2 regions of the Aquariibacter lacus genome follow, and region 2 is predicted to be linked to the other one. Evidence: predicted binding sites of a transcription regulator. Region 2 holds the regulator's gene; the other holds the start of a gene.
What was found. Region 2 encodes FliA, which starts transcription of late flagellar genes. Its sites were predicted from a motif close to CTAAAGTTTNNNNNNNNNNNGCCGNTA; they were not measured.
Positions count from the first base shown of each region.

Region 1: fliD (flagellar filament capping protein FliD) is a predicted target of FliA. The motif match lies at 2,587-2,613, and genes of this name have one in related genera.

Region 1 covers NZ_JAERRA010000002.1:182,198-196,915, reverse strand. The annotation lists gene JI742_RS11195 (response regulator) at 1-210, shown strand, start outside; gene JI742_RS11190 (flagellar protein FliT) at 235-537, opposite strand; gene fliS (flagellar export chaperone FliS) at 587-1,024, opposite strand; gene fliD (flagellar filament capping protein FliD) at 1,169-2,557, opposite strand; gene JI742_RS11175 (flagellin N-terminal helical domain-containing protein) at 2,703-3,524, opposite strand; gene JI742_RS11170 (sodium-translocating pyrophosphatase) at 3,753-5,939, opposite strand; gene ppa (inorganic diphosphatase) at 6,145-6,684, shown strand; gene JI742_RS11160 (M16 family metallopeptidase) at 6,801-9,563, shown strand; gene JI742_RS11155 (ProQ/FINO family protein) at 9,642-10,922, shown strand; gene JI742_RS11150 (GNAT family N-acetyltransferase) at 10,950-12,161, opposite strand; gene JI742_RS11145 (NAD+ synthase) at 12,313-14,064, shown strand; gene JI742_RS11140 (P-II family nitrogen regulator) at 14,153-14,491, shown strand; gene JI742_RS11135 (LOG family protein) at 14,525-14,718, opposite strand, start outside.
Region 2 covers NZ_JAERRA010000001.1:1,331,439-1,346,156, reverse strand. The annotation lists gene flhF (flagellar biosynthesis GTPase FlhF) at 1-1,642, shown strand, start outside; gene JI742_RS06200 (flagellar biosynthesis protein) at 1,671-2,549, shown strand; gene JI742_RS06195 (RNA polymerase sigma factor FliA) at 2,605-3,318, shown strand; gene JI742_RS06190 (methyl-accepting chemotaxis protein) at 3,392-4,771, shown strand; gene JI742_RS06185 (NYN domain-containing protein) at 4,857-5,504, opposite strand; gene fliE (flagellar hook-basal body complex protein FliE) at 5,706-6,068, opposite strand; gene fliF (flagellar basal-body MS-ring/collar protein FliF) at 6,176-7,900, shown strand; gene fliG (flagellar motor switch protein FliG) at 7,942-8,937, shown strand; gene JI742_RS06165 (FliH/SctL family protein) at 8,924-9,754, shown strand; gene fliI (flagellar protein export ATPase FliI) at 9,751-11,211, shown strand; gene fliJ (flagellar export protein FliJ) at 11,247-11,720, shown strand; gene JI742_RS06150 (flagellar hook-length control protein FliK) at 11,741-13,246, shown strand; gene JI742_RS06145 (flagellar basal body-associated FliL family protein) at 13,420-14,028, shown strand; gene fliM (flagellar motor switch protein FliM) at 14,072-14,718, shown strand, end outside.

The DNA.
Region 1 (14,718 bases), on a different contig from region 2:
CAGGCCGAGGTGCTGCACGAGCGCCTGTCCGACCGCGAGCTCCAGACCCTGACCCTGATCGCCAGCGGCAAGCGTCTGTCGGACATCGCGCAGGAGCTGACGCTCAGCCCCAAGACCGTCAGCGTCTACCGCGCGCGGGTGCTGGAGAAGCTGGGCCTGTCGAACAACTCCGAGCTGACGGTCTACGCCATTCGCAACGGGCTGGTGTAGGCGGAGCCAGGTGCCCGTGCAGGCTCAGTGCATGAGCGCCGGGCGGCCGCCGAGGCTGGCATTCAGGTCGTCGAGCCAGGGTTCGGCCAGGCTGCGGATCTGGGCATCGTTGATGAGGATGCGCTGCATGATGCGGTGCTTGAGCTGGCGTTCCTCGCGGCCCAGGTCGCTGCGGTTGGCGGCATGCTTGAGCTGCGAGATCAGCAGGCCGCACGCGCCTTCGAGGCGGACGACGCCGTCCCAGTCGCCATCGCGGGCGGCGGCCAGCATGCGCTGGCTGGCTTTCTCCAGGGCCTGGTAGTAGGGCAGCAGGGGGGTGGGGGGCATGGCGGCGGGCTCCGTGGCGCGGGGTTCGGCGGCGGTTCGGTGCATGGCTTCAGCGGCCGGGTTGGCCCAGGACCTGCGGGCCGATGGCGGCCCAGGCCTCGCGCAGCGGCTGGACCAGGCGCAGGCATTCGTCGAGCATGGCCTCGTCATTGCGCAGATTGGCTTCCAGCAGGCGATGGGCCAGGTAGCTGTAGAGCCCGTCGAGCTGCTCGGCCAGCGCACCGCCGGCCGACCGGTCCAGGGCGCTGCGCAGGCCTTCTTCGAGGATGCGGATCGCGCGGGTCAGCGCGGCACCCTTGTCGGCGATCTCGCCCTGGCGCATGGCCCCCCGGGCGCGCTGGATGCTGTCGACCAGGCCCCCGTAGAGCATGGTGATGAGCTGGTGCGGGTTGGCGGCGTCGACTTCGGTCTCGACCCCGACCTGGCGGTAGGCATTGGCAAGGCCGCTGCTGCGGCGCGGGGCGAAGGGGCTGGCAAAGGCGTGCATGGCGTGGGGGCGGGGGGTCAGGGCCGCGGGGCCGATGGCTGTTTATCGGTGCCGGGATGCTCCGGCTTGAGCGGCCGAAAGCCCGAATTGCGGGGCCGCGCAGGGGCTGTCGGCACGATGCCGGGCGCTGCGCCGGCCACCGGATCAGGCCTTGTTGCTGCTGCTGTTGAGCATGTTGAGCTGCTGGGTCACATAGCTCGACAGGCCGCTGAGCTGGCTCATGCTGGCATCGAGCGCCTGGTACTGGCGCAGCAGCCGCGCCTGCACCTGGCTGACGCGGTTCTCCAGCCGCTCCTGCTCGTCGCCGTTGCGGTCCAGGCGGGCGCGCAGGCCTTCGCTGCGGCTGCTGAGCAGGCCGTCGAAGCCGGTCAGGCTGTCGGCCAGGTTGCGCAGCCTCAGGGCCAGGCCTTGGCTGCTGCTGTCGCCGGCCGTGCCGCTGGCGCCGAAGAGCTTGGCCAGCTCGGCCGGCTGGGCCAGGGCGGTGTCGAGCTTGGCACTGTCGATCTTGACCGTGCCGTCCTTCTGCACATCGAAGCCCAGGTCGGCGAAGCGGCTGAAGCTGGCCGAGGCGCTGCTGCTTTCGCGCAGCATGCTGCGCATGCGGCCGAGCAGGCTCACGGCCGTGCTGTCGCCCTGCAGGGTGCCGGCAGTGCTGGTGCCTTCGTCGTAGCGGGTCTGCGTGCGCAGGTAGTTGTTCAGGGCGTTGTAGGCGTCGGCAAAGGCCTGCACCGCGGCCTTCTGGCCGCCGCTGTCGCTGCTGACGCTGATCTCGGCCGGCGTGCTGGTGAGGGCCTGCAGGTTCAGGCTCAGGCCGGGGATGGCGCCGTCGAGCTGGTTGCCGGCCGATTCCACCGCCAGGCCGTTGACGGTGGCCAGGGCATTGGCGGCGGCCTGGGTCTGGCTCATGCCGCCGGGGTAGCCCAGGCTGGCGAAGGCACCGCTGGCGGCGCCGCCGGACAGGTCGCTGGCGCCGATCGTCATGGCCTGGGCCAGGCCGCTGCTGCGGCTGGTCAGGGTCAGGCGCGCGCCGTTCACGTCGCTGACGATGGCGGCATTCACGCCGGCTGCGCTGGCGTTGATGGCGTCGCGGATGTCGGCCAGCGTGGTGTCGGCCTCGCTGAAATCAAGCGTGGTCGTGTTGCCGCCGACGGTCAGGGCGAGCTGGCCGCTGCCCATCACCGCCTCGGCGCTGGCCTGGGCCGGCGAGGCCAGGCTGTGCGCCCGCGCAAGCTGCTGCACGCTGACGGTGTAGCTGCCAGCCGCCGCGCTGCCGCTGCCACTGACCTTGACAGCCGTGCTGTCGCTGCTGGCGCTGCTCTGCGCCCACAGGCCGGCGCCGGCCAGCTTGGCCGAGGCCTCGCGCAGCGTGCTCATCAGGCTGTTGACCTGACCATAGGCCGAGATCTTGGTCTGGATGCCCTTGGCCGCAGTCTGCAACTGGGCAATGGGCTGGCGCTCGATCGCGACGAGCTGGCTGACGATGGAACTGACGTCGAGCCCGCTGCCCAGGCCGGTGGAGGAGACGGTCGCCATGGTGGAAATCCTCGGGGGTGTCGCTGGGGCATCGGCGGCATCGGCGCCAACTTGAGACCAGGCCCGGCGCGCCGGCCGCATGCGGCCAGCGGGCCGGGCCCGGTGGGGTCAGGAGGGCGGGTCGCGCGCGGGGCGCGCTGCGGCTTCAGCCCTGCAGCAGCTTCAGCACCTGCTGCGGCAACTGGTTGGCCTGGGCGACCATGGCGGTGCCGGCCTGCTGGAGGATCTGCGCCTTCGACAGGTTGGCGGTCTCGGCGGCGAAGTCGGCATCCATGATCCGGCCGCGGGCGGCCGAGGTGGTTTCCACGCTGACCTGGAGCTGCGAGATCACCGCCTCGAAGCGGCTCTGGACGGCGCCCGATTCGGCCCGTGCGGTGTTGACGATGTCGAGGTCGGCATCGAGGTCGGCGATCACCGCGCTGGCGGCGGCGGCGGTGCTGATGTCGGCTGCGGCATAGGCGGTCAGCGCGGTCATGTCGAAATTGGTCGCGGCGGTCAGGGTGTCGGTGCCGTCGGCGCCGATCTGGAAGTCGGTGCTGGTGAAGCTGCCGTCAAGCAGGTTGATGCCGTTGAACTTGGCGTTGTCGGCCACCCGGGCGATTTCCTCGACGAGCTGGTCGGCTTCCGATTGCAGGTTGGTGCGGTCGGCATCGCTGATCGAGCCATTGGCCGACTGCACGGCCAGTTCGCGGATGCGCTGTAGGTTCTCGCCGATCTTGCCCATCGCGCCTTCGGCCGTCTGGAACAGCGAGATGCCGTCGTTGGCATTGCGCATCGCCACGTTCATGCCGCGCACCTGGGCATTCATGCGCTCCGCGATGGCCAGACCGGCGGCGTCGTCCTTGGCGCTGTTGACCCGCATGCCGGAGGACAGGCGCTGCATCGAGGTGGCGAGCGTCGACTGCGATCCGTTCAGATTGCGTTGCGCATTGAGCGACATCGTGTTGGTGTTGATGGTCTGGGGCACGGCAGCACTCCTAAGGGGTCACGTGGTGCGCCGGTGGCTCGGGCTGCCGGCGGAGAACGCGTCGCAGGAACGCGGTGAGGTGATTCTTCGGCCGCTGCCGCCCCGGGCATGCCATGAAAAACGGCGGATTCGGCGGCCATCTCGGGGCCGGCGAATCCGCCGTGGGGCCCGGCACGCGGCCGGGTGGTGGGCGTGGGCGGGCGGCTGCCTGGCCGGCCCGCCCGGGGCTCACTGCAAGTGGGCGATCAGGCCCCGGGCCTGTGGGGCCAGGGCCTGCGGGGCGGCCGGGGCCTGCGGCCACGGCGCCTCGGCCCGCAGGGCCGGCGGCTGCGCAGCCGGCAGGCCGGCCTGGCCACCGCCGGGGGCCGGCAGCAGGGGCACGATCAGCAGGGCCACGATGTTGATGATCTTGATCAGCGGGTTGACCGCGGGGCCGGCCGTGTCCTTGTAGGGATCGCCGACCGTGTCGCCGGTCACGGCGGCCTTGTGCGCGTCGCTGCCCTTGCCGCCGTGGTGGCCGTCCTCGATGTACTTCTTGGCGTTGTCCCAGGCGCCGCCGCCGGTGCACATGCTGATGGCGACGAAGAGGCCGGTGACGATGGTGCCCATCAGCAGGCCGCCGAGCGCCTCGGCGCCGAGCAGCAGGCCGACCAGGATGGGCACGACCACCGGCAGCAGCGAGGGGATCATCATTTCCTTGATCGCCGCGCCGGTCAGCATGTCGACGGCCCGGCCGTATTCGGGCTTGCCGCTGCCGTCCATGATGCCGGGGATGTCGCGGAACTGGCGCCGCACCTCCTCGACCACCGCGCCGGCCGCGCGGCCCACCGCCTCCATCGCCATCGCGCCGAAGAGGTAGGGGATCAGGCCGCCGATGAAGAGGCCGACGATCACCTTGGGGTTGCTCAGGTCGAAGCTCGCGGCAATGCCGCGCGCCTCCAGCGAGTGGGTGTAGTCGGCAAACAGCACCAGCGCGGCCAGGCCGGCCGAGCCGATGGCATAGCCCTTGGTCACCGCCTTGGTGGTGTTGCCCACCGCGTCGAGCGGGTCCGTCACGTCGCGCACGCTGTCGGGCAGATCGGCCATCTCGGCGATGCCGCCGGCGTTGTCGGTGATCGGGCCGTAGGCATCCAGCGCGACGACGATGCCGGCCATCGACAGCATCGAGGTGGCGGCGATCGCGATGCCGTAAAGCCCCGCCAGCCCATAAGCCGCCAGGATGGCCGCGCAGACGAAGAGCACCGGCCAGGCCGTGCTCTTCATGCTGATGCCGATGCCGGCAATGATGTTGGTGGCATGGCCGGTGGTCGAGGCCTGGGCCACATGCTGCACCGGCTTGTACTGGGTGCCGGTGTAGTACTCGGTGATCCAGACCAGCGCCGCCGTCAGCACCAGGCCGACGGCGCAGGCGCCCCACAGCCGCAGGTGGGTGCCCTCGCCCAGGGCATCGGCCGGCATGGCCAGCACGGTCACGCCGTAGAACAGCGCCAGCGACAGCAGGCCGGCGACCGCCAGGCCCTTATAGAGCGCCGGCATCACGTTCTTCATGCCCGGGCTGGCCTTGACCGCGTAGGTGCCGGCGATCGAGGCCAGGATGGACACGGCGCCCAGCAGCAGCGGATAGAGCGCGGCCTGCAGCGGCGCGGCCGTGACCAGCAGCGCGCCCAGCGCCAGGGTGGCGATCAGGGTGACGGCATAGGTCTCGAACAGGTCGGCGGCCATGCCGGCGCAGTCGCCGACGTTGTCGCCCACGTTGTCGGCGATCACCGCGGGGTTGCGCGGGTCGTCCTCGGGGATGCCGGCCTCGACCTTGCCGACCAAGTCGGCGCCGACGTCGGCGCCCTTGGTGAAGATGCCGCCGCCCAGGCGCGCGAAGATGGAGATCAACGAGGAGCCGAAGGCAAAGCCCAGCAGCGGCTTGAGCACCGAGGACAGGCTCTCGTCGGGCGTCAGCGCGCCATTGCCGGTCAGCATCCAGAAGAAGCCGCCCACGCCCAGCAGGCCCAGGCCGACGACCAGCATGCCGGTGATCGCGCCGCCCTTGAAGGCCACGTCCAGCGCCGGGCCGATGCCCTTGACCGCGGCCTGCGCGGTGCGCACATTGGCGCGCACCGAGATGTTCATGCCGATGAAGCCGCAGGCGCCCGAGAGCAGCGCGCCGACGACGAAGCCCACCGCACTCATCGTGTCGAGGAAGACGGCGATCAGCACCGCCAGCACCACTCCGACCAGGGCGATCGTGCGGTACTGCCGCCCCAGATAGGCCGCGGCGCCCTGCTGGATGGCCGCGGCGATCTCCTGCATGCGGGCATTGCCCGCGTCCTGGCGCAGGATCCAACTGCGCTGGATGAAGCCATAGAGCACTGCGGCAAGCCCGCAGACCATCACGAACCCAAGCGAACCGGAACTGGACATGAAGAAGTCTCCTGCCTCGTTGTCGATGTGGTGTGACGCGCCGCACCGCAGGCCGCAGGCCCGCGCAGGGGTCGCGAATCAATGTAGGGGACACCCTGGGGATGGACAACGCGGGTCGGCCCTGGGTCAGATCGACGCAAGCCCGGCCCCTAAAATCAGCAGGAACCCCTAGCGATTCCCTTTCCCCACACATCAACGAGCCCGCATGAGCCTGAACAACGTGACCCCCGGCGCCAAGGCGCCCGAGCAGTTCAACGTGGTCATCGAGATCCCGATGAACGCGGATCCGATCAAGTACGAGGTGGACAAGGAAACCGGCGCGATCTTCGTCGACCGCTTCATGACCACCGCGATGCACTACCCCTGCAACTACGGTTACGTGCCGCAGACCCTGTCGGACGACGGCGACCCGGTCGATGTGCTGGTGATCACGCCCTACCCGCTGACCCCGGGCGTGGTCGTCACCTGCCGTGCCATCGGCGTGCTGCAGATGGACGACGAAGCCGGTGGCGACGCCAAGCTGCTGGCCGTGCCCATCGACAAGATCCTGCCGATCTACACCCACTGGCAGAAGCCGGAAGACATCAACCAGATGCGCCTCAAGGCCATCCAGCACTTCTTCGAGCACTACAAGGACCTCGAAGCCGGCAAGTGGGTCAAGGTCAAGGGCTGGGAAGGCCCGGAGGCCGCCAAGGCCGAGATCGTCTCGGGCATCGCGCGCTACGCCGAAACCTCGAAAAAGTAATCCGTGGACAGGCTGCGGCCCGGGGGCGCAAGGCCCCGCGCGCCGCGCGCGGGGAACCGCTGGCTAGACTGCCGCATCGCAGGGTGTCCCGCCCTGTTGCTGACGAGCCTCTGCCCATGAGCCTGAGCCTGTTTCGGATCAATGGTCTGCGGCGCCTTCTGGGCGCCGCTTTGCTTTCCTGCGCCACCCTGGCCGGCGCCGCGCCCGCCGGCACCGCGCCGGCCCCGCTGCCGCGCGGCGTGAGCCTCGGCGCGGCGGTCGAGGGCATCACCGAGTACCGCCTGGCCAACGGCCTGCAAGTGCTGCTGGTACCCGATGCCTCCAAGCCGACCACCACGGTCAACCTGACCTACCGCGTCGGCTCGCGGCATGAGAACTACGGCGAGACCGGCATGGCCCACCTGCTGGAGCACCTGATCTTCAAGGGCACGCCGAAGAATCCCAATGTCTGGGCCGAGTTCAGCAAGCGTGGCCTGCGCGCCAACGGCACCACCTGGTTCGACCGCACCAATTACTTCGCCAGCTTCGCGGCCAACGAGGCCAATCTGCAGTGGTTCCTGTCCTGGCATGCCGATGCCATGGTCAACAGCTTCATCGCGAAGAAGGACCTCGACACCGAGATGACGGTGGTCCGCAACGAGATGGAGTCGGGCGAGAACAGCCCCGGCCGCATCCTCTACCAGAAGACCCTGTCGGCCATGTACGACTGGCATGCCTACGGCAAGGACACGATCGGCGCGCGGGCCGATGTGGAGAACGTCGACATCGGCCGCTTGCAGGCCTTCTACCGCCGCTACTACCAGCCGGACAATGCCACGCTGATCGTCAGCGGCCAGTTCGATGCGGCCAAGGTGCTGGCCTCGGTGGCGCGCGAGTTCGGCCGCATTCCCAAGCCCAAGCGCGCGTTGCCGCGGCTCTACACCCTCGATGCCGCGCAGGACGGCGAGCGCAGCGTCACGCTGCGCCGCGTCGGCGGCACGCCGCTGCTCTATGCGGCCTACCACCTGCCGCCGGCCGCTCATCCCGACTTCGCCGCCGCCGAACTGCTCGGCCTGGTGCTGGGCGATGGCAGCTCGGGTCGCTTGCAGAAGCAACTGGTCGAGGCCGGCCTGGCCGCGGCCATCGGCGCCGACACCCTGGCCCTGCATGACCCGGGCGTGGGCCTCTTCGTCGCCCAGCCCGGGCCCCAGCACGACCTGGCCCGCGCCCGCGAGGCGCTGATCGCCACCGTCGAGGGCTTTGCCGCCGAGCCGGTGCGCGAGGAGGAGCTGAACCGCGCCCGCGCCCAGTGGCTCAAGGGCTGGGACCAGACCTTCAGCAATCCGGAGAAGGTCGGCATCGCGCTGTCGGACTCGGTCGCCCAGGGCGACTGGCGGCTCTTCTTCCTGCTGCGCGACCGCGTCGAGCAGGTGAGCGTGGCCGACGTGCAGCGTGTCGCGACCGAGCGCCTGCTGCCCGCCAACCGCACCCTGGCCACCTACTTGCCGACCGAGGCGCCCAAGCGTGCGCCGGCGCCTTCGTCCGTCGACGTCGCCGCGCAGTTCCAGGGCTTCAAGCCGCGTGCGGCCGAGGCCGCCGCCGCCGCCTTCGACACCCGCCCCGAGGCCCTGGACCGCGCCACCACCCGCGGCCGGCTGCCCGGCGGCCTGCGCTATGCGCTGCTGCCCAAGCCCACCCGCGGCGCCGCCGTGCAGGCCCGGCTCACGCTGCGCTACGGCACGCTCGACAGCCTGAAGGGCCAGGGCGAGGTGCCGGGCTTCGTCGCGGCCCTGCTCGACAAGGGCACGCCCACGCTCAGCCGCGCCCAGATCCAGGACCGCCTGCTCGCGCTCAAGACCGAGCTGGCGATCAGCAGCCAGGAAGGCGCCGTCACCCTGGCCCTGCAATCCAAGCGCGACACCCTGCCCGAGGCCCTGGCCCTGGTCGGCCAGCTCCTGCGCGAGGCCAGCTTCCCGCCCGCCGTGCTGGAGGAATTGCGCGCCCAGGCCCTGTCGCAGATCGAGAGCCAGCGCGAGGATCCGGAGGCCCGCGTCGAGCTGGCCCTGGCCCGCCACGGCAACCCCTACCCGCGCGACGACCCGCGCTACGCCGCCAGCTTCGACGAATCGGTGGCCGATCTGAAGGCCCTGAAGGTCGAGGACCTGCGCGCCTTCCACCGCCGCTTCTACGGCGCCAGCCACGGCGAGTTCAGCGCGGTGGGCGACTTCGACCCCGAGGCCGTGCGCAGCGCCCTGGCCCGGGCGCTCGACGGCTGGGCCAGCGCCGAGCCGCAGGCCCGCATCCCCCTGCCGGCCGTGCCGGTGGCGCCGACCCGCCTGGTCGAGCGCACGCCCGACAAGCAGAACGCGACCCTGTCGGTGCGCCTGTCCGGCCTGGCCCTGACCGACCTGCATGCCGACTACCCGGCCCTGCTGGTCGGCAACCAGATCCTCGGCCTGGGCGGCAGCGCGCGGCTGTGGAAGCGCATCCGCGAGAAGGAAGGCCTGAGCTACAGCGTGGTCAGCTTCTTCCAATGGAACCCGGTCGATGCCAATGCGAGCTGGAAGGCCGAGGCCATCTTCGCGCCGCAGAACCTGGCCAAGGTCGAAGCCGGTTTCCGCGAGGAAGTGGCCCGGCTGCTGGCCGACGGCATCACCCCGACCGAGCTGGAGGAGACCCGCAAGGGCCTGCTGGCGGCCCGGGCGCTGCGCCGGGCGCAGGACGCGCAGCTTGCCGCCAGCCTGGCCGCGCAGCTCCACCTCGAGCGCAGCTTCGCGACCGAGGCGGGCGTCGATGCGGCCATCGCCCGGCTGACCGTCGACCAGGTCAACACGGCCCTGCGCCGCTGGCTGCAGCCCGAGCGTTTTGTCACGGCCGTGGGCGGCGATTTCAAGGATTGAGCCCGCCGCGCCCGCCCCGGCGGGCGGCTGCGGGCCGGGCGGAGACAATCGCCCCGTTTTCCCCGACCTGGCTTTGCCGTGCTGCCCTCTTCGTCCCCCGCTGAATCGACCCCGTCCCCCAGCCTGCCGCAGGCCGACGCCGACCGTACCGAGCCCCTGGGCGCGGCCCTGCCCGAGGCCCCGGCCGATGCGGTGGCGCAGCCTGAGGAGCCGGCCGAGCGGGTCGCGTCTTCGCCCACGGCCGAGTCGGTCCTCGCCCCGGTTGCGCAAGCCCCGGCCGCCGCGGGCGCCGACGAGCCGGCGGATGCGACAGCCGAGACCGCTGCCGCCGATGCAGTCGCCGCAACCGCAACCGCAGCCGCAACCGCAACCGCAGCCACCCCGCCTGGCATGAGCCTCGCCGCCTGCGCGAGCGAGCTGGCCACCCGCTTCCCGGCCGTCTTCACGCCGGGCCAGGCCCGGCCGCTGAAGCTGCGCATCCAGGCCGACATCCAGGCCCGGGCGCCGGGCGTCTTCGGCAGGAAGATCCTGTCGGCCTTCCTGCACCGCCACACCACGGCCACCGCCTACCTCAAGGCCCTGGCCAGCCAGCCCGAGCGCATCGACCTCGACGGCCAGCCGGCCAGTCCGGTCGATGCCGAGCACCGCGACGCCGCCGCGGCCGAAGTGCAGCGCCGCCGCGCCCGTCGTGCTGAGCAGCGCCCGCCCGCGCCGGGCCGCGTACCCCGCGCCGCCGAGGCCGTCGCCGGCGATGCCGCACCCGCTGCACCCGATGCCGCCGATGCCGCCGATGCCGAGCGGCCCGCCCGCCCGCCGCGCGGCCCGCGGCCCGAAGGCAGCCGCCGCGCCGGCCCGCCGGCGGGCGAGGCCGGCCCGCCCCGCGCACCCCGCGCCGAGGGCGAGTCCCACCCGCCGCGCGCACCCCGCGCCGAGGGTGATTCCCGCCCGCCGCGCGCCGACGCTGCCCCGCGCCCGCCGCACCCCGAAGGTGATCGGCGTGGTCCGCGCCCCGAGGGGGCAGCGCGCGGCCCGCGTTTCGAGGGCGAGCGACGCGGTCCCCCGGCCGAGGGCGGCCGCCGCCCGGCGGCAGCCGGTGCCCGCCCGCCGCTGCCGCGTCCGGACCGCGAGGGCCGCGGCCCGCGTCCGGATGGCGTCCGCAGCGCGCCGGTCGACCGGGCCGAGGAGACGCCGCGCGACCCCGCCCAGCTCGAACGCGCCAACCTGCTGCGCGCCTACGAAACGAGCACGCTGACGCGCGCGAACTTCTGCGCCCTCAAGCGCCTGGACGAGGCGACGCTGGAGGCCCAGCTCGCCCAGGCCCGCAGCGAGCGCGGTGCCCGCGCGCCGCGCCGCGGCTGAGCGGCCGGGCCGCGCGCTTGCACCCTCTCAGTCGGCTGCGGCCGGCCGGCCCTCGGCCAGAGCCTTGAAGACCCGGCGCTCGCTCAGCTCGTCGAGGTAGGCGGCCACGCCCGCGCCCTCGCGGTCGAGGAAGCGGGCGACTGCATCCGCAAAGCCCGGATGCGCCAGCCAGTGCGCACTGCGCGTGGGCACCGGCAGCAGGCCGCGGGCCATCTTGTGCTCGCCCTGGGCGCCGCCCTCGAAGCGGCGCCAGCCTTCGGCGATGCACCACGCGATCGGCTGGTGGTAGCAGGCCTCGAAGTGCAGGCAGCGCACCGGCTCGGTCGCGCCCCAGTAGCGGCCGTAGGCCACGCGTTGTGACGGGTCGAGCGCGATCAGCGCGCTGGCCACCCGCGTGCGGCCGCGCCAGGCCCGCACCAAGCGCCAGTGCGTGGGCAGGTGGGCGGCCATGTACGCGAAGAAGTCGCGCGTCAGGTAGGGCCGGCTGTGGTGCTCGGCATAGGTCTGGCTGTAGCAGCGGTAGAAGAAGTCCCAGTCGGCCGTGTCCATGTCCGGCCCGGCGACCTGGTCGAGCGTGACGCCGGCCTCGGCCACATAGCGCCGCTCCTGGCCGATCTTGCGGCGGCGGTCGCGGCTGAGGTGGGCCAGGAAGTCGTCGAAGTCGGCATAGGGCCGGGCCTCGGCCGGCGCCTCGGGTGCGGCGTCGCGGTTGTGCCAGTGGAACTGCACGCCGTGGCGGATCAGCCAGCCGGCCGCCTCGGCCGTGGCCTGGTCGGCCGGGTCGATGAAGAGCAGGTGGGCGGAGGATCGGCCGTCCTCGCGCGCCCGGTCTTCCAGCGCTCGCAGCAGGGCGGCCCGCGCCGCGGCGCTGCGCGCGAGCAGGCGGCTGCCGGGCACCGGCGTGAAGGGCGGTGCGCTCAGCAGCTTGGGGTAGTAGCGCTGGCCGGCGCGTTCCCAGGCCTCGGCCCAGGCCCAGTCGAAGACGTATTCGCCGTAGCTGTGGCTTTTCTCGTAGAGCACGCAGCCGGCTTCCAGCCGGCCGTCGGCGCGGGCCAGGGTCAGGAAGCAGGGCGTCCAGCCGGTGGCCGGCACCGCGCTGCCGCTGGCATGCAGGGCGTCTAGGTAGGCATGCTTCAGGAAGGGGCTGGGCGTGGGGCTGGCGGCGAGCAGCGCATCCCAGGCCTGGGCGGGCACGGTGTCGGGCCGCTCGTGCACGCGCAGGGTGAGCGGGCCGGGCATGGCGTCTGCATCGTCCGGGGGCGGCCCGCCCTGGCCCGCGGCCTGCGGCCCCGCCGCCGGCCTGGCCGAGGGGGCGGGGCTACCATGCCGGGCTGCTTCCGCCGCGGTCGGCGGGCGCCGCTTCTCGTCCTCGCGCGCCTTGTTCTCGTCCATGTCCCTGCCTTCGCTCGCCTTCGCGCTGCTGCAATTCAACCCGGTGCTCGGGGATCTGGCCGGCAATGCCCGCCGCCTGGAGGCCGCCGCGCGGGCGGCGCATGCGCGCGGCGCGACGGTGGTGCTGGCGCCCGAGCTGGCCCTGTGCGGCTACCCACCCGAGGACCTGCTGCTGCGGCCGGCCTTCCTGGCGGCCTGTGCAAGCACGGTGCAGGCCATGGCCGCCGACCTGGCCGACTGCCCCGGGCTGAGCCTGATCCTCGGTCATCCGCAGCCGCTTGACCGGGCTGGGGCTGTTCGCGGCCGTTCGCTGCAGCGCCAGCCGGCGATCAATGCCGCCGCGGTGCTGGCCGGCGGCCGGGTGCAGGCCCTCTACGCCAAGCGCGAGCTGCCCAACTACCAGGTCTTCGACGAGCGGCGCTACTTCGTCGGCGGCCGCGAGCTGGGCCTGGGCCCGGTGCTCGTGGAGGCCGGCGGCCGGCGCCTGGGCCTGCTGATCTGCGAAGACGCCTGGTTCGACGAGCCGGCCGAGGCCGCGAAGGCGGCCGGCGCCCAGGCCCTGCTGGTGCTGAACGCTTCCCCCTACCACCGTGGCAAGGCCGCCGAGCGCGAGGCCCGCATGGCCGAGCGCGCCCGGGCCGTGGGCCTGCCGCTGGCCTATGCCCACGGCGTGGGCGGGCAGGACGAGATGGTCTTCGACGGTGCGTCCTTCGTGCTCGACGCGGCCGGCACGGTGCAGGCCCGCGCACCGGCCTTCGTGGAGGGCACGCTGCATGCCGCCTTCGACGGTCCGGCCGATGCGCCGCAGCCCCGCCCCCTGGCCTTTGTGCCCGCCGAGGCCGGTGCGACGCTGCCCCCCGAGGCCGCCGCCGGCCGGGCCACGCTGCCGGGCGAAGAGGCCGAGGTCTGGGCCGCCCTGGTCACCGGCGTGCGCGACTACGTCGGCAAGAACGGCTTCCCGGGCGCCATCCTGGGCCTGTCGGGCGGCATCGATTCGGCCCTGGTGCTGGCGATTGCCGTCGAGGCCCTGGGCGCCGACCGGGTGCGCGCGGTGATGATGCCCTCGCCCTACACGGCCGACATCTCCTGGCTGGATGCGCGCGACATGGCCGAGCGCCTGGGGGTGCAGTACGACGAGATCGCGATCGCGCCGGCCATGGCGCGCTTCCGCGAGGCCCTGGCTTTCGACTTCGCCGGCAAGCCCGAGGACGCGACCGAGGAGAACCTGCAGGCCCGCATCCGCGGCACCCTGCTGATGGCCTTGTCGAACAAGGGCGGCCGCATCGTGCTGACCACCGGCAACAAGAGCGAGATGGCGACCGGCTACTGCACCTTGTATGGCGACATGGCCGGCGGCTTCGCCGTGATCAAGGACGTGGCCAAGACCCTGGTCTGGCGCCTGGCGCGCTGGCGCAATGCCGAGGCCGTGGCGCGCGGCGAGGTCGAGCCCATCCCCGAACGCATCATCACCCGCCCGCCCTCGGCCGAGCTGCGGCCCGACCAGTGCGACCAGGACAGCCTGCCGCCCTACGAGGTGCTCGACGCCATCCTGGCCCGCTACATGGAGGACGATGCCTCGATCGAGCAGCTTCTGGCCGAAGGCTATGCGCCGGCCGATGTTGAGCGCGTCACGCGGCTGATCCAGCTCAACGAGTACAAGCGCCGCCAGGCGCCGATCGGCATCCGCATCACCCACCGCGCCTTCGGCCGCGACTGGCGCTACCCGATCACCTCGAAGTTCCGGGCCTGATCGGGGCGTCCGGTCCCCGCACCGGTGCATCGCGGGCGGCCTGACTACACTGGGCGCCATTCGTTTTCGGACCCTGGAGACCCGCCCCATGAAACAGATCACCGCCGTCATCAAGCCCTTCAAGCTCGAAGAGGTGCGCGAGGCGCTGGCCGAGGTCGGCGTGTCCGGCCTGACGGTGACCGAGGTCAAGGGCTTCGGCCGCCAGAAGGGCCACACCGAGCTGTATCGCGGCGCGGAGTACGTGGTCGACTTCCTGCCCAAGGTGAAGGTCGAGGTGGTCGTGCGCGCCGACGATGTCGAGCGCTGTATCGAAGCCATCGTCAAGGCCGCCCGCACCGGCAAGATCGGCGACGGCAAGATCTTCGTGACCGAGGTCGAGCGCGTGGTGCGCATCCGCACCGGCGAAGTCGACGAATCGGCGATCTGAGGCGGGCCGAAGGTCAAGCCAGGGCCGGACCGCTCAGATCCGGTCCAGCTCCAGCGGCGGCCGGCCGGGACGGTCGCCTGCCTGCCGGTGCAGATGGTCGAGCAGCGACTCGATCTGCGTGTCCACCGTCAGCAGGGCCCGGGTGGCCGGGCCAACAAAGCCCTGGGCCACGGTCTGGTCCAGGAAGCCGAGCAGGCTGTCGTAGTAGCCGGCCACATTGAGCAGGC
Region 2 (14,718 bases):
CTCCCGCGAGGCCATGCAGAAGATGCGCGCCGCGCTGGGCGAGGAGGCCGTCGTCCTCTCCACCCGCCAGACGAGCCAGGGCGTCGAGATGCTGGCCATGGCCCCCCAGGCCCTGGCCGCCGCCCACCGGCTGGCCGCGCAGGCCGATGCGGCCGAGCCGCATGCGCCGGCTGCCCCGGCCCCGGCCGCGGGCGACGAGGTTACCCAGGATGTGCAGAAGCTGGCGATGAGCACCCTGTCCTTCCAGGACTATGTGCGTGAACGCCTGCTGCGCAAGCGCCAGGCGGCCCTGCAGCCGCCCGCCGCGGCAGCGCCGGCCAGCCCGGCGCAGGCCCGGCCCGAGGCCGCAGCCCGCCCGCCCGCCGCCCCAAGGCCCAGCCCCGCAGCGGCCCCGGCCAGCCCGCCCGCCGCGCGCCGCATGCCGGCTGCTGCCGAGGCCCAGGACCGGTCCGAAGCCAGCCCCCGCCGCACCCCGGCCGCAGCCGGCTCATCCGATGAGCCGCATGCCGCCGGCGCCCGCCGCGCCCCGCCGGCCCCGCCCGAGCGCCTGCCCCTGCTGGCCGATCCGGTCGACATGGCCGTGCATGCGGTGGAGCAGCGCGTCGCGCGCCGCCGGGTCGCGGCCATCACGCCCGAGCCGGCGCCGGCCGAAGCCGCCCGCCCGGCTGCGCCGAGCAGCGGCGAGTCGGCCATGATCCATGAGCTGCGCGCGATGAAGGGCCTGATCGAGGAACGCTTCGGTGCCCTGGCCTTCATGGAGCGCCTGCAGCGCCATCCGGCCCAGGCCCGCCTGACCCAGCGCCTGCTGGACTGCGGCTTCTCGACCGCGCTGATCCGCAAGCTCGTCGATGCCCTGCCCGCCACCCCGGCCGAGGCCGACGAGATCGGCTGGGCCAGCGGCGTGCTCGAATGCAATCTGCTGACCGGCGAGCGCGAGGCCGCGCTGGAGGAGCAGGGCGGCATCTATGCCCTGATCGGCTCGACCGGCGTCGGCAAGACCACCTCCACCGCCAAGCTGGCCGCGGCCTTCGCCACCCGCCACGGCGCCTCGCAGCTCGGCCTGATCACGCTCGACGCCTACCGCGTCGGCGCGCAGGAGCAACTGCGCAGCTACGGCCGCATCCTCGGCGTGCCGGTGCACACCGCGCACGACCGCGCCTCGCTGGAAGACCTGCTCGACCTGCTCTCGGCCAAGAAGATGGTGCTGATCGACACGGCCGGCGTGGCCCAGCGCGACAGCCGCACCCATGAGCTGCTGGAGATGGTGGCGCATGCCTCGATCCGCCGCGTGCTCGTGCTCAATGCCTCGGCCCAGGGCGAGACGCTGGAGGACGTGGTGCAGCGCTACCGCAGCGCGCGGGTGGAGGGCGTGGTGCTGAGCAAGCTCGACGAAGCCGTCAAGCTCGCCCCCGCGCTCGATGCCCTGATCCGCCACCGCATGAAGGTGCTGGCCATCGCCAACGGCCAGCGCGTGCCGGAGGACTGGCACCGCCTGAGCGCGCAGGCCCTGGTGCAGCGCGCGCTGCGCGGCGGCGGCAGCCCGGCCTGGCGCTTCGACAGCGGCGAGATGAACCTGGTCTTCGCCGCGCCGCTGCCGGCACGCGAACCGGCCTCGCGCCTGTTCAAGCCGCCCGTCCGCTGAAGCCCGCTGCCCTGCCGAGGACCCTGCCGTGAGCGCCTCCGCCCGCATGCCCGAAGACCAGGCCGCCGGCCTGCGCCGCCGCTTCGCGGCGCCGACCCTGCGCATCCTGCCGGTGATCGCCAACCCGGCCCTGGCCTGGGGCGGCCTGCTGCTTGAACGCTTGGCCGGCGCCGCCGCCCTGCTCGACCGCCGCACCCTGGTCGTCGATGCCGGCCTGCATGCCCGCGAGCCGGGCGAGCTGGCCCGCTTCGACCTGGCCGAGGCGATCGAGCCGCTCGACCGCCACCTGGCCTATCTGGCCGCGCGCGGCCTGCCGCAGCAGCATGTCGATGCGGGGGGCTCGACCGAGGCCTTCCTCGACGCCCTGGCCGAGGCCGCACCCGAGGCCGAGCTGATCCTGCTGCATGCCCCCGCCGCCGACCTGGCCCGGCTCTTCGGCCGCGCCGTGCGCGACGGCCGCGCGCCCCTGCTGCGCCCGCTGGTGCTGTGCGATGAATCGGGCGCGGCGCTGACCGAAGCCTATGCCGCGCTCAAGCTGCTGGCCCTGCGCGCCGGCCTGCGCACGCACGAGCTGCTGCTCGCCGCAGCGCCCGGCTCGCGGCTGGCGCCGCGCATCGCCGCCAGCCTGGCGCGCTGCGCCGACGGCTTCCTGGGCGGCGTGCAGCAGCACTGGATGGGCATCGACCCGGCCGAGCCCCCCGAGCAGCCGCCCGCCCCGGCCCTGGTGCAGCGCCTGGAGGCGCTGATGGCCTGCGCCTATGCGCCGCCGGTCGGCGAGGCCACGCGGCGACGCGCCGAGCCGCAGGGCCGCCCGGTGCTGGCCCCGCTGCCGGCCCTGGCCCGCGAAGCCGGTCCGCCCCCTGCCCCGCGGGCCGCACCCGCCGCCCGCCATCACGCGATGCGCTGAGACCGCCATGAGCCCCTTTGCCTCGCCCTCCCGCAGCCCCACCCCCGCCGCCGCCATGTACACCGCCACCGGTCGCCCCGACACGAATGCGGTGCTGCGGCAGTACAGCCCGCTGGTGCGCCGCCTGGCGCACCAGATGATCGCCAAGCTGCCGGCCAATGTGCAGCTCGACGACCTGATCCAGGCCGGCATGATCGGCCTGGCCGATGCCTCCCAGCGCTTCGACCTGGCGCAGGGCGTGCAATTCGAGACCTTCGCCAGCCAGCGCATCCGCGGCGCCATGCTCGACGAGCTGCGCGGCAGCGACTGGGCCAGCCGCGGCACCCGCAAGAGCCAGCGCGAGATCGAGACCGCGGTGCAGCAGCTTGAGCACCGCCTCGGCCGCGCGCCGCAGGAAAGCGAGATTGCCGCGGCCATGGGCCTGTCGCTGACCGACTACCAGGGCCTGCTCGGCAAGGTGCGCGGCACCCAGCTCGTGCACCTGGAGGACATGAGCGGCGACGAGGGCGACGAGGACTTCCTCGACCGCCACGTGCCCGACAGCGGCGAGACGCCGATGAGCCGCCTGCAGGACCGCCGCATGCGCGAGGCCCTGGTCCAGGCCATCGAGCAACTGCCCGAGCGCGAGAAGCTGGTGATGAGCCTGTACTACGAGCAGGACCTGAACCTCAAGGAAATCGCCGCCATCCTGGGCGTGACCGAGAGCCGCGTCTGCCAGTTGCACAGCCAGAGCATCGCCCGGCTGCGCGTGAAGATGCGCGAGCACTGAGCCGGCCCCCCTGTCCACGGCCCGGCCCGCGCCGGACTGAAACCCACTCACCGCCCAGACCCCGAGGCCGAGCATGCTGACCCCCTTTCTTCAACGCTTCGGACGCCGGTCCGCCGCCCAGGTCAGCCTGGTCGAGCCCGGCGCCGCCAGCCCGCCACGCGAGGTCGCCGAGCTGCGCTCGGCCGTCACCTCCATCGCCAAGCTGGCCTCGCGGCTCGGCCAGGACGCGGCGCAAGTGCGCGGCGAAATCGACGATGCCGCCCGCGTCGGCCAGCAGGGCGCCAGCGCCGTGCAGGCCCTGGGCGTGCAGGTGCGCGAGGTGCAGGCCTCGCAGGCCGGTATCGCCAGCACCACCGAGGCCAGCCATGCCGCGGTCGGCCGTGCGCGCCATGCGGTCGAGCAGGTCGGGCAGGAGGTGGCCGCCATCGTCGACACGCTGCGCCATGTCTCCGACGCTGCCGGGCAGATCACGCAGATCGCCTTGCAGACGCGGCTGGTCGCCTTCAATGCCAGCGTCGAGGCCAAGCGCGCTGGCGAGGCCGGCCGCGGCTTTGGCGTGGTGGCCGATGCGGTCAAGGATCTTTCGGCCCAGGTCGAGACCTCGTCCAAGGCCATCTTCAGCACCGTGGCCGAGCTGGACCAGCGCATCGGCGCCCTGGCCCGCGAGATCCAGACCCGCGAGGGTCAGAAGGCCGCCAGCCAGGGCGCCTTCCACCGCGCGCTGGCCGAGGTCGAGGACGGCGTCGGCCGCATCGGCGAGGCCGCCGCCGAAAGCCGCAGCATCTGCACCCGGCTGGCCGAGCAGATGGGCGGCATCGAGCGCGAGATGCAGCAGGCGGTGAGCACCCTGGGCCAGGCCAACCAGCGCAGCGAAGCCTTCCTCAAGGCCGGCGAGTCGCTGATCGAGCTGGTCGCCGACTGCGGCGTGGAGACCGAGGACAGCCCCTTCATCCGCGCCGCGCAGCAGGCCGCCGGCGAGATTGCCGAGGCGCTGGAGGATGCCCTTGTCCGCGGCGAGCTCAGCGAGGCCCAGCTCTGGGACGAGGCCTACCGCCCGGTCGAGGGCAGCAACCCGCTGCAGCATCTGACGGCCTACAACGCGGTCAGCGACCGGCTCTTCCCGGCCGTCCAGGAGCGTTTTCTCGCGCTGGATCCGAAGGTGGTGTTCTGCATCGCGACCGACCGCAACGGCTACATCCCGACGCACAACCGCATCTACTGCCAGCCGCAGCGCGCCGGCGACGTCACCTGGAACACGGCCAACAGCCGCTGGCGCCGCATCTTCAACGACCGCACCGGCCTGGCCAGTGCCCGCAACACCCGGCCCTTCCTGCTCCAGACCTACCGCCGCGACATGGGCGGCGGCCACTTCGTGCTGCTCAAGGAAGCGGCGGCGCCCATCGTCGTGCGCGGCCGGCACTGGGGCGGCATGCGGATGGCGTTTAAGTTCTGAGAAGCACGGCGCCCCGTCCAGACTCCCTGCGAATGGGAACCGGCGGGAGCCTATCGGCCCCCGTCGGGATGATGTCGGCTCGCGACTAAACGGCCGCTATCTCAGCCCCGGACCTGGGCCGATCAACCTCAAGCACCAGATCACTGTGCTCAAGCATGGCGGGCCGAACACGGCGGCCAAGGGCACACAGGAAAACCTGGACACCCTCCCGACGGGCAAACTTCATTGCAGGGACGAAATCGCTATCGCCTGACACCAGGACGATGCACTGCACGTGCTGCTTGAGCGTCAGTGCGGCGATATCCATCCCGATGCGCATGTCTACGCCCTTTTGCGTGATGCGGGGCTTGATCTGCGCAGCCGTGACCGTGAGGGCCTCGGTCGTGGCGGCTTCCAGCGCCTTGGGGTCCACCTGCCAGCCGTTGAGCGCAGTCTCGCCCATTCGCAACGAAAAGAATGGAAGGCGCTTCAGCTCGTCGAACAAGGCTTTGGATTCCGAAGCCACCGGGCTGCGCCCAAACTCGACCAAGCCACCTTGCAGCGGCATCGTCCGCGAGCCTTCAAGGGGCGTTGCGTCGTAGAAGTAGACCCGGTGCAGGAGGCGATCCCGCAGCGCGACATGGCCCGCTAGGGTCTCAACCAGGCGCTGAAAGCTGGCTGCGTCGGCGGCCACACGGGTCCGCAGGGCACGCCGGGCGAATCCGCCGTCGATCAAGATGGCGTAGCGGTGCATGCCTGGCTGTCTTCAGAGACCCAACAAACCGACCCAAAAAATTGGCCGCCAGACGGGTCGGAGGTCAAGCCTCCTGTTACATGTCACCCGAAAGGCAGCCGTTTTTGATGACTCAAAGTTTGCCATATCGGCGTCCCATCGCGGGGCGTAAGCACTGGATCCGCAAATCCTGCCGCACGCGACCGGTGCCGGCAGTGCCCTTCAGACCTGCATGTTCATCACGTCTGAGTAAGCCTGGACCAGCTTGTTGCGCACGGTGAGTGCGGCCTGGAAGCCGATCTGCGCCTTCTGCATCGCGACCATGGTCTGCTCCAGGCTGACCGTGGGGTTGCCGAGCTGCACTTCGCGCTGCAGGCCGCCGGCTTCGAGCTGGGCCTGACTGACCTGGCGCAGGGCCAGGCGGAAGCTGTCCTGGAAGCTGGGCGGGGCACTGGCGGCCGGGGCCTCGCCCGCGGTCGCGGCGGCGCTTTCGCGGAGCTTGGCCGCGACACGATCCGCGACCTGCGACATGCCCGCCCGGGCCGCGGCCTGGGCGAAGTCGAAGGGCTTGAGCTTGACGTCCATGCTGCGCATTGTGCGGAGCAGGCCGGCCCGCGATGGCGGGAACTGCCCCGCTTCGGCGCGACTGTTCCCCGCATGTGCCAACGGCCCCGCCGGAACAATCCCCAGCCATGGAGACTGCCCTGGCTGCTGCCAACCCGATGCCGCTAGGCGGCACCCCCAACGCCAGCCCGCCCGGCCTGCTTCAGCGCCTGGGCACGCTGCCGCCGGGCCGCAAGTGGATGCTGGGCGGCGGCGTGCTGGCCTTGCTGGCCCTGGCCCTGCTGCTGGGCACGGCGGGCAGCCGGCCGGACTACAAGGTGCTCTACGCCAACCTGTCGGACAAGGACGGCGGCGCCATCCTGGCCCAGCTCTCGCAGATGGGCGTGCCCTACAAGCATGCCGACGGCGGCGCGGCCATCCTGGTGCCCGCGGACAAGGTGCATGACGTGCGGCTCAAGCTGGCTTCGGCCGGCCTGCCCAAGGGCTCGATCGTCGGCTTCGAGCTGATGGACAGCGCGCGCTTCGGCCAGACCCAGTTCCAGGAGCGGCTCACCTTCCAGCGCGGTCTGGAGGGCGAGCTGACCCGCTCGATCTCGGCCCTCTCGGCCGTGCAGGCCGCCCGCGTGCACCTGGCCCTGCCCAACCAGAACGGCTTCTTCCGCGCCCAGCAAAAGCCCAGCGCCAGCGTGCTGCTGACCCTGCATGCCGGCCGCATGCTGGACCGGGCGCAGATCGCCGGCATCGTGCACCTGGTCAGCGCCAGCGTGCCGGAGATGACGCCGCAGTCGGTCAGCGTGCTGGACCAGAGCGGCGCCCTGCTGTCCGACCCGCCCGAGGGCAGCCCCGCGCCCGGCCTGGACGCGCAGCAGCTCCAGTACGTGCAGCAGATCGAGCGCAGCTATGCCCAGCGCATCAACGAGCTGCTGGAACCGGTGGTCGGCCGCGACAACCTGCGTGCCACCGTGACGGCCGAGGTCGACTTCTCCGAGACCGAGGCCACCTCCGAGGAATTCCGTCCCAACCAGGGCGAGAAGGCCGCGCCCGCGGTACGCAGCCAGCAGACCCTGGAGACCGGCCCGGGCGGCGCGACCGCCGTGCCCACCGGCGTGCCGGGCGCGGCCAGCAACCAGCCGCCGACGCCGGCCTCGGCCCCCGTCAACGGCCCGGCTCAGACCCTGGCCGGCGCCAGCACCGGCAGCACCGGCGGCAACGGCCGGCGCGAATCGACGGTGAACTACGAGATCGACCGCACCGTGCGCGTGACGCGCGGCGCCAGCGGCCAGGTGCGGCGCGTGAATGCGGCCGTGGTGGTCAACCACCGCAGCGTGACCGATGCCAAGGGCAAGACGACGAGCCAGCCGCTCAGCGACGAGGAGCTGGAGAAGCTGACCGCGCTGGTGCGCGAGAGCGTGGGCTTCAATGCCGAGCGCGGCGATTCGGTGAAGGTGGTCAATGCGCCCTTCCGCATCACCGCGCCCGAAGCCGAGCCCGAGATCCCGCTGTGGCAGCAACCCGAGCTGCAAGAGCTGGTGCGCAGCCTGGCCTTGCCGGTGGGCATCGCGCTGCTGGCGCTGATCATCGTCTTCGGTGCGATCCGCCCGGCGCTGAAGGCGGCGCGGCCGGTCGAGCGGCCGGCCGGCCCGCGGCTGGACACCGTGGTTGACGACGTCGGCACCCTGCCGATGCCCGGCGGCGAGGCCGCGGTCGCGCTGGGCGGCCCGTCGGCCCAGGGCCTGCCGGCGCTGGAGGCCCCGGCCACCGACCGGCGGCTCGACCAGGCCCGCACCCTGGCGCGCGAGAACCCGGCCGCGGTGGCCACCATCATGCGCCAGTGGGTCAGCAAGGACGCCTGAGTCCGCATCCCCCCGAACACGCCCCCACACCCTCACCCACCATGGACGACCAGGGACTGGAAGACGCCGCGATCCTGCTGATGTCGCTCGGCGAAGAGGAAGCGGCCGAGGTCTTCCGCCATCTCTCGCCGAAGGAAGTGCAGCGCCTGGGCGAGACCATCGCCCGCATGAAGACCGTGCCGCGCGACCGGGTCGAGACGGTGCTGCAGCGCTTCACCGACGATGCGGCCGACACCACGCTGCTCGTCAACGACACCGACGAATACGTCAAGAGCGTGCTGCGCAAGGCCCTGGGCGAGGACAAGGCCAACTTGCTGATCGACCGCATCCTGCAGGGCGGCGATGTCTCGGGCATCGAGAGCCTGAAGTGGATGGACCCGGGCTCGGTGGCCGAGCTGCTGCGCAACGAGCATCCGCAGATCGTCGCGGCCATCCTCGTGCACCTGGAGTTCGACCAGGCCTCCGAGGTGCTCAAGCAGTTCAGCGAGCGCCAGCGCAACGAGGTGATGGTGCGGGTGGCCACGCTCGACGGCATCCAGCCCAGCGCGCTCAAGGACCTCAACGAGGTCATGAGCAAGGTGCTGGCCGGCGGCGAGCGGACCAAGAAGTCCTCGATGGGCGGGGTCAAGACGGCCTCGGAAATCATCAACATGATGGGCTCCAGCGTCGAGACCTCGGTGCTGGACTTCATCCGCACGGCCGACCCGGACCTGGCGCAGAAGATCATGGACAACATGTTCACCTTCGACGACCTGATGAAGGTCGACGACCGGGGCATCCAGGCCCTGCTCAAGGAGGTGCAGAGCGAGTCGCTGGTCATCGCGCTCAAGGGCGCCACGGCCGAGCTGCGCGAGCGCATCTTCGCCAACATGTCCAGCCGCGCGGCCGAGACGCTGCGCGAGGACCTGGAGTCGCGCGGCCCGGTGCGCCTGTCCGAAGTCGAGGCCGAGCAGAAGGAAATGCTGAAGATCGTCCGCCGCCTGGCCGACGAAGGCCAGATCGTGCTGGGCGGAGGCGGCGACGATGCCTTCGTCTGATTTCAAGCCGCAGCCCCTGGGCCGGCCGGCCGGCGCGGCGGCGGCGCCCGAAGCCGCACCGCCGCGCGACGAGGCCGCTGCCGCCCGGGCGCACCGCCGCCTGCACCAGCATCCGCCCGAGCCCACGCCGACGCCCGGCGCGCGCGAGCCCTATGCCCGCTTCATCCCGCGCGAAGAGCTGCGCAGCTTTAGCGCCTGGCGGCCGGGCCAGCTTGGCCCCACGCCACCCGAGCCGCCCGAGCCCGAGGCCCCGCCGCCCGACCTGGAGGCCGAGCGCGCCCAGGCCCGCGCCCAGGGCCGCCAGGAGGGCTATGCCGATGGCTACCGCGACGGCCTGGTCGCGCTGGAGGGCTTCAAGCAGCGCTATGCCCAGCAGCTCACCGCGCCGCTGGTGGCGCTGACGCAGCAGTACGGCGAGCAGCTCGATGCCCTGCAGGCCCTGCTGGCCGAGCAGGTGGCCGACATTGCCGTGGCCCTGGCCCGCGAGGTGGTGCGCGACCGCGTGGCCCGGCAGCCCGAGCTGCTGGTGCAGGTGGCCCAGGAGGCGCTGGACGCCACCCTGGGCTCGGCCCGCCAGATCGTGATGCGCGTGCACCCCGACGAGCTGCCGCGCGTGGCCGAGGGCGTCGGCGAGGCCCTGGCCGCCCGCGGTGCCCGGCTGCAGGCCGATCCGCAGATCGCCCGCGGCGGCTGCCGGGTCGACAGCGAGCTGGGCAGCGTCGATGCCAGCCTGGCCGCGCGCTGGGCCCGGGCCGTGGCCAATCTGGGCCGCGAGACGCCCTGGGTCGAGCCGGCCGTGGACGGGGCGAGCGCATGAAGCCCGATCCCTTCGAGCCCGGCAGCGCGCCGGCCGCGCCGCAGCCCGCCCGCCCGGCACCGGCTCTGCCGCCCGGCTGGGCGCGCTACCTCAGCGACCTGCGCAGCTTCGCCGCCAGCCCGGCGCCGCTGGCCGTGCATGGCAGCCTGGTGCGGGTGGCCGGCCTGGTGCTGGAGGCCGCCGGCCTGCGGGTGCCGGTCGGCTCGGTCTGCCAGCTGCATCCCGAAGGCCAGGCGCCGGTGCTGGCCGAGGTGGTCGGCTTCGCCGGCGACCGGGCCTATCTGATGCCGACCGGCGAGGTGCATGGCCTGGCCAGCGGCGCGCGGGTCGAGCCGCTGGCCGTGCCGGTGCAGCCGCCGCACCTGGGCCAGCCCAGCCACCCCTGGCGGCGCATCGAGGACCGCAGCCGCCACCTGCCGGTGGGCCCCGGCCTGCTCGGCCGCGTGGTCGACCCCGAGGGCCTGCCCATGGACCGGCGCGGCCCCATCGCCGACGTGCACGACGAGCCGCTGCTGCGCCGCCCCATCAATGCCATGGACCGCGACCCGGTGCGCCTGCCGCTGGACACCGGCGTGCGCGCGATCAACGCCATGCTCACTGTCGGCCGGGGGCAGCGCATCGGCCTCTTCGCCGGCTCGGGCGTCGGCAAGTCGGTGCTGCTGGGGATGATGGCGCGCTACACCGCGGCGGATGTGATCGTCGTCGGCCTGATCGGCGAGCGCGGCCGCGAGGTCAAGGAATTCATCGAGGACATCCTGGGCGAGGAGGGACTCAAGCGCAGCGTGGTGGTGGCGGCGCCGGCCGATGCGCCGCCCCTGCTGCGCATGCAGGGTGCCACCTATGCCACCGCGATCGCCGAGCACTTCCGCGACCAGGGCCGCCATGTGCTGCTGCTGATGGACAGCCTGACCCGCTACGCCATGGCGCAGCGCGAGATCGCCCTGGCCATCGGCGAGCCGCCCGCCACCAAGGGCTATCCGCCGAGCTGCTTCGCCAAGCTGCCAGGCCTGGTCGAGCGCAGCGGCAACGGCCTGCCGGGCGGTGGCTCGATCACCGCCTTCTACACGGTGCTCAGCGAAGGCGACGACCAGCAGGACCCGATCGCCGACGCCGCCCGCGCCATCCTCGACGGCCACATCGTCCTGAGCCGCGAGCTGGCCGAGGGCGGCCACTACCCGGCCATCGACATCGAGCGCTCGGCCTCGCGGGTCATGCACAACGTGGCGGGCAAGGCGCATCTGGAGGCGGCGCGTGTGTTTCGCCAGCGCTGGTCGCGGCTGTCGAAGGCGCGCGACCTGATCCAGCTCGGCGCCTACCAGCCCGGCCACGATGCCGAGCTGGACCTTGCCGTCAAGCAGGCCGAGCCGATGCGCGCGCTGCTGCAACAGGACATGCAGGCCGGCGCGCCGCTGGCCGACAGCATCGGCGCCCTGCAGCACCTGGCCGCCAGCCGCTGAGCCATCCCCCATTCGCCCGCCGCCCTGGAGCCGCCATGCCCGCCCGCCCCGATGCCCTCGACACCCTCGCCGCCCGGCTGCGCGAGGAGCGCGACCAGGCCCTGGCCCAGCTTCGCCGGGCCGAGCAGCAACTGCAGGGCGCGCTGCGCCAGTCCGAGCAGCTCGACGGCTTTCGCGGCGACACGCTCAAGCGCTTCGGCGCGGCCGAGGGCCAGGCCACCTCGCCCGACCAGCTTCGCCACCTGCACCACTTCGTCGGCCGGGTCGACGAGGCCCTGGTGCAGCAGCAGGGCGCGATCGAGCAGGCGCGCAAGCGCTGCGAGCGCAGCCGCGCCCTGCTGGTGGGCCTGGAGCTGCGGCTGGCCTCGGTCGACAAGCTGCTCGAACGCCGCGCGCAGCAGGCGGCCGACATCCAGCTCCGTCGCGAGCAGAAGCAGAGCGACGAATTCGCCAGCCGCAGCGCCTGGAACCGCCTGCAGGGCGACGGCGCCGCGCCGGGCCTGCACTGAGAAGACGGGACCAGGTCAGCATGAGCGCGATCTCCAGCATCCCCCCGACCGGCCCGGCCGCAGGCCGTATGGCCCGAGGCTCAGGCCCTGAGCCTGCCGCCCCGGCCGGTCCGGGTTTCGGCCCCTGGCTGGGCCAGGCCCGCGGCGAGCTTGCCGAGGCCCAGGCCCGGCTTCGCCAAGGTGAAGCCCGGCAGGAAGACCGCCAGCGCGAGGACCGCCAGGACGAGGCCCGGCAGATCGAGGCCCGCTCGCTCGACAGCCGCCGGATGGAGGCCCGCCAGCAAGCTGCCCGGTCCGGCCCGGCGGGCGGCGCGGCCGGGGCGGCGTCGGCCCTGCCGCCTGCCGACGCCGTGAACGCTGCACAGGCCGGAGCGAACGAGGCTGCGACACGGTCCGAAGCCGCCGACCCGGCCCGCCTGCGGGAGAGGCCGGACACGGCGCAGGCATCGGCGAGCAAGCCGGGCCTGCCCTCCGCAAGCACCGCCCGAGCGGCGCGGACTGCCGACGAAGCCACGATCCCCGACGCGCCTCCGGGCGAGGCCGATGCCGATGCGGAAACCGCGTCCGCAAGCGCAAGGGCTGCCGATGGCTCGCCCGGCAGCCTGCCGCCGCCACCCGCGCCTGAAAGCCGCCCGCCCGGCACACCCGCTGCCGCCGAAGGCCTGCAAGCCCGGGCCGCGGCAGTAGCGGGCGGCGCGGTGGCTGCCTCCGGCAGCGATGCAAGTGCATCCGGCCCGGCGAACCGGAGCGTGTCCTCCAAGCCCTCTGCCTCCCTTGCGGACCCTGCGACCCCGCAAGCCGCCCAAGGCACGGACCTGCTGCCACCCCCGCCCGGGGACCCGGCCCGATCGACCCCGCCGCAAGCCCCGGCCGGCGCCGCACACCCGGATGCCCTGCCCCAGCTTGCGGACCGCTCCGGCCCGGGCGCGCGCGAAGCGGAGAACCCCCCCACGGACCGCCCGAGCAGCGAAGCCGGAGCCCAGGCCAGCGCGCCCGCAGCCCGGCCGGCCGAGCCCGCCCTGGCCGCCGGCTTCGCGCCCTCGGCCACCGCAGCCGGCGCCCCGCCCACGGGCAGCGAGCCCGTTCCGGCCCTGCGCCTGAGCGTGCCGCCCGAGGCGGTCGATTTCGGCCGGGCCCTGGCCCTGCAGATGCAGACCTGGGTCGACCAGGGCGTGCAGGAAGCCCGCCTGCACCTGCTGCCCGAGGGCCTGGGCAGCGTGGCGGTGCGCATCGTGCTGGACGGCAGCCTGGCGCAGATCGACTTCCATGCCGCCCAGGCCGCCACCCGCGAGGCCCTGGAGGCCAGCCTGCCCGCGCTGGCCGCGGGCTTGCAGGCCGGCGGCCTGACGCTGAGCGGCGGGGGCGTCTTCGACGGCCGCGAAGCCCCGCCGCCGCCCGAGGCGGGCGCCCCGGGGCGCCGCCGCGCGCTGGCCGGCACGCTGGCCGCGCCGGACGCGCCCGGCCCCGCGCCCCTCGCCGCCCGGGCCTGGGACGGCCGGCCCGGCGGGCTCGATCTCTACGCCTGAAGCGCCCTTCGCGGCGCACTGCGGGCGTGCGGAAAGCCGCGTTTTCCAGCGCCTTATCGGCCCTTGGATCGGGGGGGTGGCTCCGAATAATGGCCTCATGACGGACCGCCGTCGCAGCCCTGCCGGAGGCGGGGGCCGGCGGACCGCAAGCCGACCCGCAAGGAGCCCCCCCGATGTCCGCAGCCGCCGCCACCGCCGACGCGGCCACCCCGCCCGCCAAGAAGGGCAAGAAGAAGCTCTTCCTGATCCTGGGCCTGGTGCTCGTGCTGCTGCTGGGCGGCGGGGCTGCGGCCTTCTTCCTGCTCAAGCCCCAGGCCGAGCCCGAGCTGGACGAGTACGGCGAGCCCATCGAGCAGGCCGAGCCGGCCCATCCGGCCAAGAAGGCCGAGGCCGGCGTGCCGCCCACCTTCTTGCCGCTGGACCCCTTCGTCGTGAACCTGGCCGACCGCGAGAGCGAGCGCTACGCCCAGATCGGCATCACGCTGCAAGTGGACGATGCCAAGGTGGCCGAGCAGCTCAAGACCTACATGCCGGCCATCCGCAACGGCGTGATCATGATCCTGGCCCACAAGACCGCCGACGAGCTGCTGAGCCGCGAAGGCAAGGAGAAGCTGGCCGCCGAGATCCGCCGCGAATCGGTGCGGCCGCTGGGCATCGAGATCGAGGACGAGGAGGACGAGGCTGCCGAGTCCGACCCGCCGCCCAAGAAGCGCAAGAAGCGCAAGCCGGCCGTGCATGTGCCGGTCGAGCAAGTCCACTTCTCCAGCTTCATCATCCAGTGAGCCTCCCCCGCCCGCCCGCCGGACCCGCCGCGAGAACGCCGAGATGAACCAGCAGATCCTGTCGCAGGACGAAGTCGATGCGCTGCTGCAGGGCATCACCGGCGAAAGCCAGAAGCTCGATGCCACGCCCGAGCAAACCGGTGGCATCCGCGACTACAACATCGCGAGCCAGGAGCGCATCGTCCGCGGGCGCATGCCGACGATGGAGATCGTCAACGAGCGCTTCTCGCGCAACATCCGCATCGGCCTGTTCAACATGATCCGGCGCACGCCGGAGGTGGCGGTGGGCGCGATCAAGGTGCAGAAGTACAGCGCCTTCCTGCGCGAGATCGTCGTGCCGACGAACTTCAACATCGTCAGCGTGCGACCGCTGCGCGGCAGCGGGCTCATCGTCTGCGACCCGACCCTGGTCTTCGCGGTGATCGATGCGCTGTTCGGCGGCGCGGGCAAGTTCCACGCACGCATCGAGGGCCGCGACTTCTCGCCCACCGAGCTGCGGGTGATCGCCCGGCTGGTCGATGTGATCACCACCGAGTACCGCAAGGCGTGGCAGGGCGTGTACCCGATCGAGCTGGAATACCAGCGCTCGGAGATGCAGCCGCAGTTCGCCAATGTGGCCGCGCCCAGCGAGATCGTGGTGTCGACCTCCTTCACGCTGGAGGTGGGCGACACGACCGGGATGATCCATTT